3 linked regions of the Zymomonas mobilis subsp. mobilis ATCC 10988 genome follow. The protein of the gene in region 3 interacts with the protein of the main gene of each other region in a pairwise test. Links are inferred from orthologs where the notes say so. Each region holds a gene or a part of one and is shown on either strand. Other genes may lie near its edges.

The links. The genes of interacting proteins can lie anywhere in the genome.
Region 1: the proteins of dnaE (region 3) and dnaQ interact in binary tests that used the Escherichia coli proteins (3 or more experiments, as listed by UniProt). The link is inferred for Zymomonas mobilis subsp. mobilis ATCC 10988 from one-to-one orthologs.
Region 2: the proteins of dnaE (region 3) and dnaN interact in binary tests that used the Escherichia coli proteins (3 or more experiments, as listed by UniProt). The link is inferred for Zymomonas mobilis subsp. mobilis ATCC 10988 from one-to-one orthologs.

Annotation. Positions count from the first base shown.
Region 1 is NC_017262.1:895,536-899,593, forward strand. What follows is about bases 1,188-4,058. They hold dnaQ (DNA polymerase III subunit epsilon), read left to right. Parts: upstream 1,188-2,206; coding sequence 2,207-2,911; downstream 2,912-4,058. Other genes in these bases: aroE (shikimate dehydrogenase), read left to right, coding at 1,188-1,593; coaE (dephospho-CoA kinase), read left to right, coding at 1,606-2,199; hpf (ribosome hibernation-promoting factor, HPF/YfiA family), read left to right, coding at 3,024-3,626; ZMOB_RS03980 (PTS sugar transporter subunit IIA), read left to right, coding at 3,827-4,058. Also shown: ZMOB_RS03955 (Maf family protein), read left to right, coding at 119-715; more of aroE, read left to right, coding at 712-1,187. UniProt on the Escherichia coli protein: DNA polymerase III is a complex, multichain enzyme responsible for most of the replicative synthesis in bacteria. The epsilon subunit contain the editing function and is a proofreading 3'-5' exonuclease.
Region 2 is NC_017262.1:370,930-374,993, forward strand. What follows is about bases 1,188-4,064. They hold dnaN (DNA polymerase III subunit beta), read left to right. Parts: upstream 1,188-2,009; coding sequence 2,010-3,119; downstream 3,120-4,064. Other genes in these bases: ZMOB_RS01700 (ABC transporter ATP-binding protein), read left to right, coding at 1,188-1,905; ZMOB_RS01710 (TonB-dependent receptor plug domain-containing protein), read right to left, coding at 3,186-4,064. In the rest of the region: ZMOB_RS01695 (ABC transporter permease), read left to right, coding at 1-316; more of ZMOB_RS01700, read left to right, coding at 313-1,187. UniProt on the Escherichia coli protein: Confers DNA tethering and processivity to DNA polymerases and other proteins. Acts as a clamp, forming a ring around DNA (a reaction catalyzed by the clamp-loading complex) which diffuses in an ATP-independent manner freely and bidirectionally along dsDNA.
Region 3 is NC_017262.1:1,830,638-1,837,092, forward strand. Bases 1,295-5,374 are described here. They hold dnaE (DNA polymerase III subunit alpha), read left to right. Parts: upstream 1,295-1,649; coding sequence 1,650-5,174; downstream 5,175-5,374. Other genes in these bases: ZMOB_RS08280 (FeoA family protein), read right to left, coding at 1,295-1,296. Also shown: feoB (ferrous iron transport protein B), read right to left, coding at 1-988; more of ZMOB_RS08280, read right to left, coding at 994-1,294. UniProt on the Escherichia coli protein: DNA polymerase III is a complex, multichain enzyme responsible for most of the replicative synthesis in bacteria. This DNA polymerase also exhibits 3' to 5' exonuclease activity. The alpha chain is the DNA polymerase catalytic subunit.

The DNA.
Region 1 (4,058 bases), 940 kb from region 3 along the record:
ATTAAGAATAAGATCATATCTTTTTTGCCTCAAAAAACAAAAGACGCAAAAAAAGATCGGTTTTTCCCGAAAAAAAGCTATTCTGACCTTTGTCAAAAATTGCTTTCAGGAAAATTTTATGGCGCTTATTCTCGCTTCTTCTTCCAAAATCAGATCAGCCCTTTTGACTGCCGCCGGTGTGCCTTTTGCCATCCAGACTGCCGAAGTTGAGGAGACCGCGATCAAGGAAAAATGGCAGGCTGAAAAGCGGGATAATAGCCAGCTGGCGCTCACTCTCGCCGAAGCCAAGGCACAAGCCGTCGCGGATCATTATCCCGATGATCTTGTTTTAGGGTGTGACTCAACTGTCATGACGGAAGAAGGTGCCTTGTTGAGCAAGCCCGTCAGCCGACAAGATGCCGCCGATCATCTCCGGTTATTGGCTGGAAAATCACATATTCTGACCAGTGCCGTCGCCATTATTGAAAAAGGCAAAACGGTTTTTCGCCATCACGACAGCGCCACTTTGACGATGCGCGCTTTTTCCGACAGCTTTCTCTCTCATTATCTTGATCAGGAATGGCCAGAAATCGGCTATTGCGTAGGTGGCTACCGCCTGGAAGGCCTCGGTATTCAACTTTTTGAAGCTATCCAAGGCGATCATTTTACGATTATGGGGCTTCCACTGCTTCCTTTGCTTGCCTATTTGCGTAAAGCCTCAATAGTAGAGGCATGAGCAATACAGAAAATAAACGCCCCGTCCCCGCCACTGCCGGTGTGATCGGTTGGCCAATCGCCCATAGCCAGTCTCCGGCGCTGCACCGCTTTTGGTTGGAAGCCTGCGGCATCAATGGCGATTACAGTCGTTTTCCCGTGCATCCCGACCATCTCGCCCAAGCTATCAAGGCGTTACCCGCATGGGGGATGCGCGGGGTCAATGTCACGGTGCCGCATAAACAAGCTGTCATTCCGTTACTGGATGAGATTGACCCGCTGGCTGAAAAAGCAGGCGCCGTAAATATTGTCAGGGTAGCCGAAGACGGTCGCTTGCAAGGCTATAACAGCGACATTACCGGCTTCATGGAAGCACTCCAACCAGCCATAAAAGCCCAAGGGGCAGGTCTGCGGAAAGCCTTCATCGTTGGTGCGGGTGGAGCTGCTCGCGCCGTGGCTTTGGGGCTGACCGAGGCCGGTTTCACCTGCCAGATCGTCAACCGCAATTTTGAAAAAGCCCGCGCTTTGGCAAGGGATATCGGGGCATTGCGCGGCGACATCGAATTTCACAGTCTGGAAGACAATCGCGAACCCGAATTTACGCTTCAGGATGGCGAATTAGGGGTAATCGTCAATGCCACGACTTTGGGGATGTCTGGCCAGCCGCCGCTTGATCTCAGCCTTGAAAAGGTCGATCCGCGCAGTCTTGTCTATGACATCGTTTACGTTCCTTTGGAAACGCCTTTGTTAAAGGCCGCAAAAGCGCGCGGGATGCAGACAATAGACGGTCTTTCGATGTTGATCGGACAAGCTGCCGCCGCCTTTGAACTCTTTTATGATCGTAAACCCCCGCGCGACCAAGATCAGGCTTTGCGGGCGTTACTGACCAAGAAAGCATAAACAAGGGATCATATGATTATTTTAGGCCTGACCGGCTCCATTGCCATGGGGAAATCAACGGTTTCCCGTCTTTTTACGCAAATGAAGCGCCCTGTTTTTGATGCCGATAAAGTCGTGCATCAATTACAAGCCCCTAATGGACGATTACTCTCCGCAATCGGTCAGGCCTTTCCTGGGGTTATTGATGAAAAAGGCGTGAACCGCCAAAAACTCGGCGCACAGCTCCTACAAAAACCCGAAGGTTTTCGCCGCCTCGAAGCAATCATCCATCCAGCCGTTGTCGAAGAACTCCATCTGTTTTTACGAAAAAACCGCAGTCACCCTCTGGTGATTGTCGATATCCCTCTGTTATTCGAGGCCGGTTTTACCCGTTCGGTCGATTATATCGCGGTGGTTTCCGCGCCCTATTGGATACAAAAAAGACGGGCATTATCGCGCCCCAATATGACCGAATCACGCTTTCGTGGATTGCTGGCACGCCAATGGCCAGACCGCAAAAAAAGACAACAGGCCGATTTTATTATTGAGAATGGCCGCAATATTATCGCCCTTGCCGCGCAAGTCAGGCAGATCACCGGTTGCCTTGTCGGACAAGGTAGCCGATAGTGCCGTTATGCGCGAAATTGTCTTTGATACCGAAACCACCGGCCTCAGCCCCATTAACGGCGATCGTCTGGTTGAAATCGGTTGTGTCGAGCTGATCAACAAGGTTGAGACAGGTAACAGCTTTCATTGCTATTTTAATCCCGAACGGCCAATGGATGCCGTCGCGGAATCGATCCATGGTTTGTCTGATGCCTTTTTGGCAGACAAGCCGCTTTTTGCCGACAAAGCGCAAGAATTGCTTTCCTTTATCAAATTGTCGCCTTTGGTCGCCCATAATGCGGCCTTCGATTTTGGCTTTTTGAATTACGAATTGGATAAATGCGGCCTTCCGACCATTTGTATGACCCGAATGGTCGATACCTTGGCGATTGCGCGCGGCAAACATCCCGGTGCCAAACATACCCTTGACGCATTATGTACCCGCTACGGTATTGACCGCAGCCATCGTGTCAAACATGGCGCCTTGCTCGATGCCGAATTGCTGGCACAGCTTTATGTCGAACTGACAGGCGGACGGCAAATCGGTATGGCCTTGGATGACAATAACGGCCAATCCGATGGACGCTTGTCTGTCCCGAACACGGTTTCCGGTCTACCTCGTAATAAAAAGGTCAAAAGACAACCGAGACCCCACGAGGCCAGCCCACAAGAATTATTGCGTCACGGCGCGTTTATCGACAAAATTTCTAATCCTGTCTGGCGTCGGGCGTGAAACAAAATCTAGGTTTCTGACGTTAATAAAGACGGATGTGATCATTTTCTCTTTTTGAGAGATTTGGGGCTTATAAGTTACAAGATTTTTTAAGTGCATGGAGGGAGTCAAGATGGATATCCGTATTTCCGGCCATCAGATTGATACGGGCGCGGCTTTAAGAGAATATGTCAATGACCATCTTAGCCAGATCGTCAGCAAATATTTCCCCAAATGCCTAAGCGCCTCTGTCACTTTCGGTAATCGTCGCCACGCTATTATTTCCTGCGATATTATTATCCATGCCATGCGGGATATTATTCTGAAAGCAGGCGGCATAGACAAAGACGCCCATGCCGCTTTCGATCAGGCCGCCGCCAAGATTGAAAAACAATTACGGCGACATCACCGACGTTTACAGACCCGCATCCAGCAAAATACGCCTTCTATTGATGAAGCCGCTATCGCCCTTACGGAGGCAACAGCCAAGGCGGATCAGGATAACGCGCATTATACGGTCTTTGACATTGAAGAGGATGAAAAAGAACAAGGCGATCATCCTCCCGTCATTGCCGAAATGCAGGTTGATATTCCAACAGCCAGCGTTTCCGATGCTGTTTTGATGCTCGATCTTCGCAACACGACGGCTTTGCTCTTCGTGAACAGCAAATCGGGTCATCATAATATGGTTTATCGTCGGGTAGATGGTACCATCGGTTGGGTTGAGCCGCGATAGTCGTTAAATATTCAGATAGACGGAGATAATAAACGGGAGAGAGGTCGCTCCCTCTTTTCAAGAGAATTATCGACCCCTCTCCCCCGTTTCCGGAAGGAATATTGCTAGAATTTTGACTTTATTTTCTGAAAGGCCGTGTCTTTCAGAAAATGTCTGATGCTGCGATCTTTGCAATCGTGGGCATATAAAGGCGAAAAAACATGAATGAACTGGCCGATATAATCGCGCCGGACAGGATTGAGGTGAATTTCAATCCTTCTAACAAAAAAACACTCTTCCAGCAGGTTGCCCAATGGGCTGGGCGAGAATTTCTAATTAACCCCAAGGTTATCGCCGAACGGTTACATGAAAGAGAAACGCTCGGTTCGACAGGTTTTGGTCACGGTATTGCGATACCACATGGCAAGCTCGACAGCCTGAAAAAAGTCTCCG
Region 2 (4,064 bases), 1.5 Mb from region 3 along the record:
CGCCCGATTATCGGGGAAAGGGAGTCTTGCTCTTGCCTTTCATCATCTTCTTCCGAATATCATGCTTCCCCTTTTGACGCAGGCCAGCAGCCAATCTGCTTTTGCCTTTATCGCGGAAGCGGCCCTTTCCTATATCGGCATCGGCATTCAACCGCCCTTGCCTTCTTTGGGACGATTGCTGCTAGACGCGCAAAATCTTCTAAATATTGCGCCATGGCTCGCCTTTTGGCCGGGGGTTATGCTTTTCTGGCTGATTGCTTCTTGCCAGATGATTGGTGAAGGCCTGATCCGCTCTCAAGCAGACCATAGATTATGACATTTTTGGCGATCGAAAATCTGACGGTCAAAGCAAAAGACCGCTATTTGTTAAAGGATATCGGATTCCGTATCGGACGGGGTGAAATTGTTGCTGTCCTTGGTGAATCCGGTTCGGGGAAATCCACCCTTGCTCGCAGTATCTTGCGGCTTTTGCCTGAAAATCTGATTTTATCTGGCGCGCTCCGCGTTGGAAAAACCGATCTCATGCAGCTTCCTGAAAAACAGATGAATGACTGGCGTGGCCAAAAGATAGCTTTTATCGGTCAGGATTCTTTACGTTTTCTAGACCCGATGATGACTATTGCCCAACATATCCGCGAAGGCCTCAAGGAAAAATCGACAGAAAATAAACAGCCCTCTGCCATGACCAATGCCTTGGAACAGGTGGGACTTTCTCCCGATATCGCAAAACGCTATCCGCATCAGCTTTCCGGCGGACAAAGACAAAGGGCAGCTATTGCTATAGCCTTGGCGGCCAAACCGGCTTTGTTAATCGCGGATGAGCCCAGTTCTGCACTTGATATGCTGACTGAAGCGCAAATCATGGCGATTTTTGAAAAAGCCACGGGAAACCGTCAAACGGCTATTTTACTTATCAGCCATAATCCCGCCTTGGCGGTCAGAATGGCAGAACGCATCGTGGTTTTAAAAGACGGTCGCCTTGTCTCGAAAATGGCCAGCCGCCGTTGGTGGTCAAATCCAGCAGAGGCGTATAGTCAAGCGATCATCCAATCTTATCATCAGATTTTATCTAGCACGCCCTATGGAAAGGATGCCCCCAAACAATCCCAAAATCACCCGCCCATAATGGATAATCCGCGCCCCTTATTAAGACTGCAAAATCTTTCCTATCAGGAAAAAGACGATCATCGCCTAAAGGATATCTCGCTCGAAATCTATAAAGGCGAAAGGATTGCCATCATCGGGGAATCTGGTGCCGGGAAATCAACCCTACTCAAATTGATATCCGGCCTGCTGCCAGCATCATCCGGTGAAATTTTTTGGGAAAATCAGCCTCTTTCTTTTCAAAAGAAACAAGATCGCCTCGCTTTTTATCAAAAAGCACAAATGGTTTTCCAAGACCCGAACAGTAGTCTTGACCCGGCTTGGACAGTTGAAAAAACCGTCACCGAGCCCCTTGCGCTTTATCAGAAGAAAATATCCTCGGAATATCGGCAGCAAGCCTTGCAATCAGCCCTGAACAAGGCGTCCTTATCCCTCGATCTTCGGCATCGTTATCCGGCAACGCTTTCCGGCGGCCAAGGTCAAAGGGTGGCGATAGCGCGCGCCTTAGTGAACAATCCTGATTTACTGTTGCTGGATGAAGCCTTCTCGGCTCTGGATAGTGTCAATCGGGTTGAAATCGGAAAAGAACTGATGGCGCTCTCTGAACAAGAAAAAATGACTTGTTTACTGGTAACGCATGACCTTGCTTTTGCCCGTTTTTTTGCAACCAGAGTGGTGATTCTCCACCATGGTCATGTTATAGAAGAGAATAATACATATTCTATTTTCACCAAGCCTAATCACCCCTATACACAAAGGCTGATCGAAATATGGCAGAAAAATTATAATCTCCAAGCCTGAAAAGAATTAAGGTTTTTTAAAAAATAATAGATTATAACCTTCTTCCGCCTTTTTAAATCAGGCTTTTAAAAGGGCTTTTATCAATCAGGGATGACCAAACAGTTATGAAAGCAACGATCGAACGCGCGACTTTATTGAAAAGTCTTAGCCATGTTCAATCGGTAGTAGAACGGCGCAACACTATTCCGATTTTATCGAATGTGCTGATTGAAGCGGCCTCCAATGGTTGTGTAAAGCTGATGGCAACCGATCTTGATTTACAGGTCGTTGAAACCTTGTCAGCCGAAGTTGATACCCCCGGCGAAACCACGGTTTCGGCGCATATGCTTTTTGAAATCGTCCGTAAATTACCGGATGGTTCACAAATTCAGTTAAGCGCTGCCGATGGTAAAATGCTGATTGTTGCCGGTCGTTCGCGTTTCAGTTTGGCTACTCTGCCCCGTGATGATTTTCCGGTTATCAGTGAAAGCGAATTGCCAACCCATTTCGCTTTACCGACGGAAAGCTTGAAACAGATTATTGATAAAACCCGTTTCGCTATTTCGGTTGATGAAACGCGCTATTATCTCAATGGTATTTTCCTCCATGTTTTAAAGGATGAAAATGTCATGAAAGCGGCGGCCACAGATGGCCATCGCCTCGCCTGCGTGACTATTCCTGCGCCCGCCGGTGCCGAAGATATGCCGGATGTTATCATTCCGCGTAAATGTGTCGTCGAATTGCGGAAATTGCTGGATGAATGTGAAGACGAAATCAAAATTTCGCTTTCAGCCAGTAAAATTTGCTTTGACCTCGGTCATGCCATTTTAACGTCCAAGCTGATTGATGGCACCTTCCCTGATTATTCACGGGTTATCCCGACGGCCAATGACAAATTATTGAAAGTCAAACCCAAGGATTTGATGCAGGGCGTTGATCGCGTTGCAACCATTGCCAGCGAGAAAACCCGCGCGGTTAAAATGTCTATCGAAGCAGGGAAAATTTCGCTTTCAGTGACCAGCCCTGAAAATGGTATGGCTACCGAAGAAGTCTTGGGCGAATATGATGCCGATCCTTTGGATATCGGTTTTAATGCCCGCTATCTTCTTGATATTCTGGGGCAGATTGAAAGCGATCAGGCCGAAATTCATCTGGCCGAAGCCGCCGCCCCAACCCTGATACGGGATTCAGATCAATCAGCGGCACTTTATGTTTTGATGCCGATGCGCGTCTGATTATAGGTAAAAACTTACCATAAAAAAGCCGCCCTATTCGGGGCGGCTTTTTTGATGCGATATCGTTTAAAGACGGGCGCGAATACCGCCATAAAATGTCCGGCCTAATGTGCCGTAACGATAAGCGGTTTCATAATATTTGTCGGTTAAATTCTCGACCCGACCGAAAACAGTCAGATGCTTTGAAACCGGCATTTCCACCCGTAAATCATACAGGGTATAACCACGATTCATATGGGGATTCAGGCTATATTCGCTATGCACCGTATCCCATGATTTTGATGCCCAACGGACAGCAATTCCGGTAACAAGACCGAATTTCCAATGATAATCAGCCGAACCATTGGCGGTATTTTTAGGTCGTCTTGGTAATTGATAGCCGTAATCAACCCCTTCGGAACGATCCTTAACCGAAGTCCAAGTATAGTTACCGCTTAACGATACCCGTTTAATATCAAGGCTGGCATTGACTTCGACACCATGCGCTGTGCTGCGATTGATATTGTCATAATAGCCATAACGCGGGGTATTGGTATTCGGGACATAACAAATGGAAGGCAATGCCCCATAATAAGGACAGCTTAGATAGGCGATCAGATTATTGGAGGTTCTCTGAAAATAATCTGCGGCAATCGTCAAATGCTTATGAAAGAAACGCTGTTGAAAACCGGCATCCCAACCATGCGATTTTTCCGGTTTCAGATTCTGATTACCGTATTCACTATAGATTTGGTATAAAGACGGCGCGTTAAAACCTTCACCATAATGCGCTCGAAACAGGGTATTGTCGTTGTTAAACGCCCAAACACCACCGCCCGAAAATAGAACATTGCCGCCGAATTTCGAATGATGGTCATAACGGACACCGCCATCAACCGAAAAACCTTTAATAATCTTGCCTTTTATCTGGCCATAAACACTGTTGATATTGATGGTACCGCGCGT
Region 3 (6,455 bases):
AACCTTCCAAAAGCAGGATAAACAAAAACAGGATTAAAATCTGGGGCAAAAAGACCAGAACGGAGCCGACACCGGCAATCACCCCATCGACAATCAAGGAACGGATCAGACCTTCTGGCAGTAACGGCCTGATATAGGCCTCAAAAGCCGTGAATCCGTCTTCAATCCAACCAATCGGGGTTTGCGACCAAGCAAAAACCGCCTGAAACATAAAAAACATCAGGCCAGCCAGAATGATCGGGCCCAAAATTGGATGCAAAACAATATCATCGATTTTCTGCGTCCAACCCTTGGGCTTGTGAACGACCTTGGTGACTTCCTTGGTCAGACGTTGGGCTTCCGGTTGGTAAGAAGAAATATCTTTTAAAACCGGCGCTCCACTCGCGGCCAAGACGGCGGCGGCTTCGCTCTTGTCGGAAGGTTGTTCGGCCATCTGATCGACCAGATGGGCAACTTCCTGTTTGACTTCTTCAATACCGCGCCGTCTGACCGCTACCGTTGGGATAACCTTGGCGCCCAGCTTTTCAGACAACAGATTGATATCAATCTTCAAACCATCACGCTCGGCCATATCGACCATGTTCAGCGCGAAAACAGTTGGAATCTTCAAGCTCAATAGCTGCAAGGCAAAACGCAAATGAAGCCCAAGATTGGTTGCATCCAAAACGACAAGCAAGATATCCGGTATTTTTTCATTCGGCATCTGGCCGAATAAAACATCACGGGTCACCCGTTCATCGGCACTTCCGGGATCAAGACTATAGGTGCCGGGCAAATCGACCACTTCAACAGGGCGACCATCCGGCAAAGCCATGTGGCCATATTTTCGTTCAACCGTCACCCCGGGATAATTGCCGACCTTCTGATGCGCGCCGGTCAAGGCGTTGAATAAGGCAGATTTCCCCGTATTCGGATTGCCAACCATGGCAATCAAAGGGTTGTGGTTGTCAATAGAGGGGGGCGAATTATCTTCGCAATGTCCGTTCATGGAAGTCAGGCCTGTCCTACAGTTGATCGGGAAGAGGACGCTTTTTCCGAAAGGGCTGGTTCCGGTGCGGCATCAGGGTCTTTAACAGAAATAACCGAAGCCTCTTGCTGTCGAATAGCAATCAATATTCTATCAACTCGACAGGCAATCGGGTCACGACTGATCGGGGCAAAATGCTGTAATTCGACTTCGGCACCTTTATGAAAACCCAAATCCCGCAAACGGCGTCCGATTTCTGGGGGTAACGCAGACCAATCGATATCCGTGATAACCGTTGCTTTCTTTAATGGCATCTCATTAAGGCGCATAGTTATTATCCTGTTCAAACCAGATTATGTTCTGTTCTTTCGCTCTTTATTAACGCCAAAACCATAATCCAAAAGTCATTCTCTTTATCTATAATGACAATATCCGATATAAGACATGCCTTGTCATAAATGGGCGGATAATGCAACTGCTTATCAATATAATGTAATATTATAACATAACAATGTTAGGTAAATCTGGCTTCACAAAGTTACTTTCTTTTACGAGGAAAGATTTTCATCAAACCCCGTTCTTTGCTATTCAAATCAAAATATTTCCATATAAAAAATACGGTTGAAAACTGTTCTTAGGACAGGCACCACCTTATTTTGTCTTTTTAGCCTTGGGTCACTCTATGCCTTATACTCCCTTCGTTCCGTTACGGATTTTTTCCGGTTTTACCATGTTGGAAGGAGCGATCGAGCCAAAAGACATCACCCAACATGCCAAAAAAATGGGTTTTCCGGCGGCGGGTATTTGTGATCGTAACGGCCTTTATGGCGTGATGACTTTTTCCGACAGCGGGAAAAAAGACGGGGTTCAGCCGATCATCGGCAGTCTGCTTGCCGTCGCTCGTCCGCTGCGTGGCGGGGAAGCCAGTGGGCAGGAATTAAAAATAGATTGGCTGTCGCTCTATGCACAGGATGAAGACGGCTATAACAATCTTTGTGCCTTGGTATCCCATGCCCATCTTGGCCGTCCGCTCGAATTGCCGCCCCATGTCTCGATGGAATTTCTGGAACAGCATAGTCAGGGGCTTCTCGCGCTTACGGGGGGTAAAGAAGGCGCTTTGGCACGCTTAATGGCGGAAGAACAGCAAAGCGAAGCCGAAGCCTATCTGACCCTTTTACAAAAAATATTTCCCGATCGTTTGTATATCGAGCTTTCCCGCCGTTCCGAAGAAATCGAGGAAGCCGCCGAAGAGGGGCTGATCGACTTGGCTTATGATCGGGATATTCCGTTAGTTGCCACTAACCCAGTGTGTTTTTTGGAAGCCGATTTTCATCCTGCCCATGATGCGATGCTCTGCATTGCTGATTCCGCTTATGTGGACAGCCCTGATCGGCGGCATAGTTCTCCCGAAGCATGGATGAAATCCGGCGAAGAAATGGCGCGGTTATTTGAAGATATACCAGAGGCCATTCAAAACAGCTTGGTGGTCGCGCAACGCTGCGCGGTTGCGGCTCCAGTCCGCAAACCGATTTTGCCCAGCCTTGCCGGTGACCGCGAAGGCGAAACCCTGATGCTTCGGAAAGATGCTTGGGCAGGGCTAGAAGCACGATTGGCGGCTATGACGACGCCCGTCGATCGCAAAGCCTATGAAGAACGGCTGCAATATGAATTAAATATCATCGAAAATATGGGATTTCCGGGTTACTTCTTGATCGTTGCCGATTTTATCAAATGGGCAAAAAGTAACCAGATCCCTGTCGGACCCGGACGCGGTTCTGGTGCCGGATCGGTTGTCGCATGGGCATTGACGATTACCAATCTTGACCCTTTGCGGTTGGGCTTGCTGTTTGAACGTTTTTTGAATCCAGAACGTGTGTCTATGCCGGATTTCGATATCGATTTCTGCGAAACGCGGCGCTCCGAAGTAATCAGCTATGTCCAGCATAAATATGGCCTCGACCATGTGGCACAGATCATCACCTTTGGACGGATGAAGGCGCGCGCCGTTTTGAAAGATACGGGCCGCGTTTTACAAATGAGCTATGGACAGGTGGATCGTCTGGCTAAATTGGTGCCCAGTCAGGCCAGTGATCCTTGGACATTGGACAGGGCATTAAACGGCGTGCCTGAAATCGCCTCGGCTTATGAAAATGAAGAAGATGTCCATCGCCTTCTTGATCTCGCGATGAAGCTCGAAGGTCTGCCGCGTCACAGCTCAACCCATGCCGCAGGGGTGGTCATCGGGGACAGGCCGTTACATCAATTAGTGCCCCTTTATCGCGATCCGCGTTCTGATTTTCCGGTGACGCAATTCGATATGAAATATGTCGAAAAAACCGGATTGGTGAAATTCGACTTTTTGGGGTTAAAAACCCTCTCGGTGCTGAACAAAGCGGTTCAAATGCTGAAAGCGCGCGGGGTAGAAGTTGACCTCGATCATATCCCCTTGGATGATGAAGCCGTTTTTGAATTGCTGAAACAGGGTGACACTGTCGGGGTGTTCCAGTTGGAATCCGAAGGGATGCGCCGCACGCTTGCTGCGGTGAAGCCGACCCGTTTTGAAGACATCATCGCCCTTGTTGCGCTCTATCGTCCGGGGCCTATGGATAACATCCCCAGCTTTGGCGCGCGTAAAAATGGTGGCGAAGAGATTGTCTATCCCCATCCTCTGCTCGAACCTGTTTTGAAAGAAACCTATGGTATCATCGTTTACCAAGAACAGGTGATGCAGGCCGCGCAGGTTTTGGCCGGTTACTCCCTTGGGGAAGCCGATCTGTTGCGGCGCGCCATGGGTAAGAAGATTCAATCAGAAATGGACGCGCAACGCTCGCGTTTTGTCGAAGGCAGTAAAAAACACGATATTACAGAAAATCAAGCGAACCAACTTTTCGACTTGATTGATAAATTCGCGGGCTATGGCTTCAATAAAAGCCACGCTGCCGCCTATGCCCTTGTTGCGTATCAAACCGCATGGCTAAAAGCCCATTACCGCGCCGAATTTTATGCCGCCGCGATGTGCTTCGATATGGCTTTGACCGACAAATTACAGGTCTTTGTTGATGATATGCGCCGCTCTGGTTTGCGCTATCTCCCGCCTGATATCAATCGCAGCCAATCCGATTTTACGGTGGAAGATGGCTGCGTTCGCTATGCCCTTGGTGCTTTGAAGGGGGTAGGTGAAAAGGCGATGGATGATATCTGTCAGGAACGTGAAAAGAACGGCGCGTTTAAAAGCCTTGATGATTTTGCCAATCGCATCAATCCCGAACATCTTAACCGGCGGCAATTGGAAAGTCTTGCTTCCGCTGGTGCCTTTGACTCTCTTGGGGTGGATCGCTGCGCTGTCAAACAGAGCAGCGAAATGATCATTGGCACGGCGGCTAATATCCACCGTATGCGGAAAAGCGGGCAGGGTGGCCTTTTCGGTATGGAAGAAATGGCGATGCCTTCCATCAAATTACCGGAAGACAAAATATGGAGCCTGACCGAACGGATGAATGCCGAAAAGGAAGCCTTCGGTTTCTTCTTCTCTTCGCATCCGATCGACAATTACCGCTCTCTGCTTTCCGGCTTACGGATCAGAAGCCGCGCTGATATTAACCGTCTGGCACCGCCTTCCTATCCACAAGATGATGAAAATCCACAAGATTATCGTAAAAAACGGATCGCGACCCAAATGGCGGCGATGATCGAAGATGTCCGCTGGCGGGATTCTGCTCGTGGGCGGCGCTATATGATGGTCGCAGCTTCGGACGCTTCCGGCCAATTTTTTGCCAGTTGCTTTGATGAAAAAGCGACCAAAGACTTGGAACAGGCGGCCAAGGAAAAAGCCTGCGTTCTCATGGATGTCGAATTGGATTGGCGACCGGGCGACGAAGCTCCCCGTGTCTCTATCCGTGCCATTCAGCTTTGCGAAAATTTAGCCCCCTCTGTCCGCCTGAAAATGACGGTCGCAACAGGCGAAGCCGAAGCCCTACCAGCCCTATCGGAATTGGTTAATCGCTATCGCGGCGGGCAAGGGGAATTATATATCCGCGCGCTTTTGCCTGATGGCGCTTCCACCGATTTTCTGGTTGGTCGCCATTATATCCTAAGCGCCGAATTAAAAGCCAAAATCAAACGCCTGTCCGGCATCCAAGCTGTCGATCTCAAATCTTTTGTCGAAGAAAAACAGGCCAACAGCCAAAAACAGCCCGCCTATGCCTAAAGGTTATGCGGCAATCAAAAAAAAAGCCTCTCACAGTGGGAAACACTGCGACAAAAGGCGGTGCCACGAAAAGCCATGTCGCGGGGTAAAACCTCACATCATGACTTAAAGATAGGCATTTTAACCCCGTCTTATCGGGGATTTATTGTCACCCTGCTGTCATTTTCAGAAGCCTATTCATAAAGACGATAAAATTATAAGGAAGATAAAAAAATCTTTTACCTCTTTTGAATACTTGCCTCTCCTATAGGGGGCATGGTCATCACATTTCAGCTATTTTATTCTTTCTCGCCACAAGACTATTTAAAGCCTGCCATGTAAGGCCTTTTATCTAGGTTTCGCTGCCAAAAATTTTATACATTTTTGAAGCGATAATTTGAAATCGCATTTTTGGGGACAAAGATAGAATAGGTTGAGACTCAACAAACGAGGAATAAAAAATTTTAGTTTTTTCCCCTGACCGAACGATGCCGCCGGTCGCGCTCATCCCAAAATAATCGGTTATATTGTTATATTTTTAATGGGATACTTTATGTGCCTCGAACAGGCTTCCCTACAAAACTTGTTCTCAATTTATCTCTAAAAATCTTAAATTATACCCTTTGTCAACAGAACCTAGTGCCGGTTTTATTTCAACGTGGGCCGCTTAGGAACACTTTACGTTCCTTCAAACGCCTTGCCGTCAGCACAGTGATCCTTATGCCTTTGAACTAGGTTTTGTTGACAAAGGAAGGCAACCACAATTTTACGGCCGCGAGATGAAGGAAGGCGAGGAAAGATTTTCTGGTTTTGTCATAGCGTGTGGCAATGCGCCTGAACTGCTTCAGCTTATTAAACATCCAATACAATGACGGTCTTTGTGGCTCTGTCAATTATAAAGAATAGGCTTTTTTCGATTGGAACGAGGCGGGATAATAGGAAGGATGCCTCGAAAGAGTAGTTTTTCGCGGAACCTATCGCTATCATATCCTTTATCGGCGAGAAAACAGCGGGGCGTTGTCACAGGGATATCTATCAAGCTATCAGACCCAGAATAATCAGAGACCTCACCACTGGTTAGTATGAAAGCTAGAGGTAGAGAACCGCCATCAGAACGGACGCATAAGGCAGATTTTGACCATCCCCTTGTTCCCAATAACTATCCTTTCCGTCGCCATCTCCTTTATCGACTGCTTTGTGAGCAGTGGGGCGGATGACAAAAGAATACTAATTTAATTAGGGCTATAGTTATGCCCCTAGGCAAGACAATCTCCCAGTAAATTAAAAAAACAGCTTCCCCAG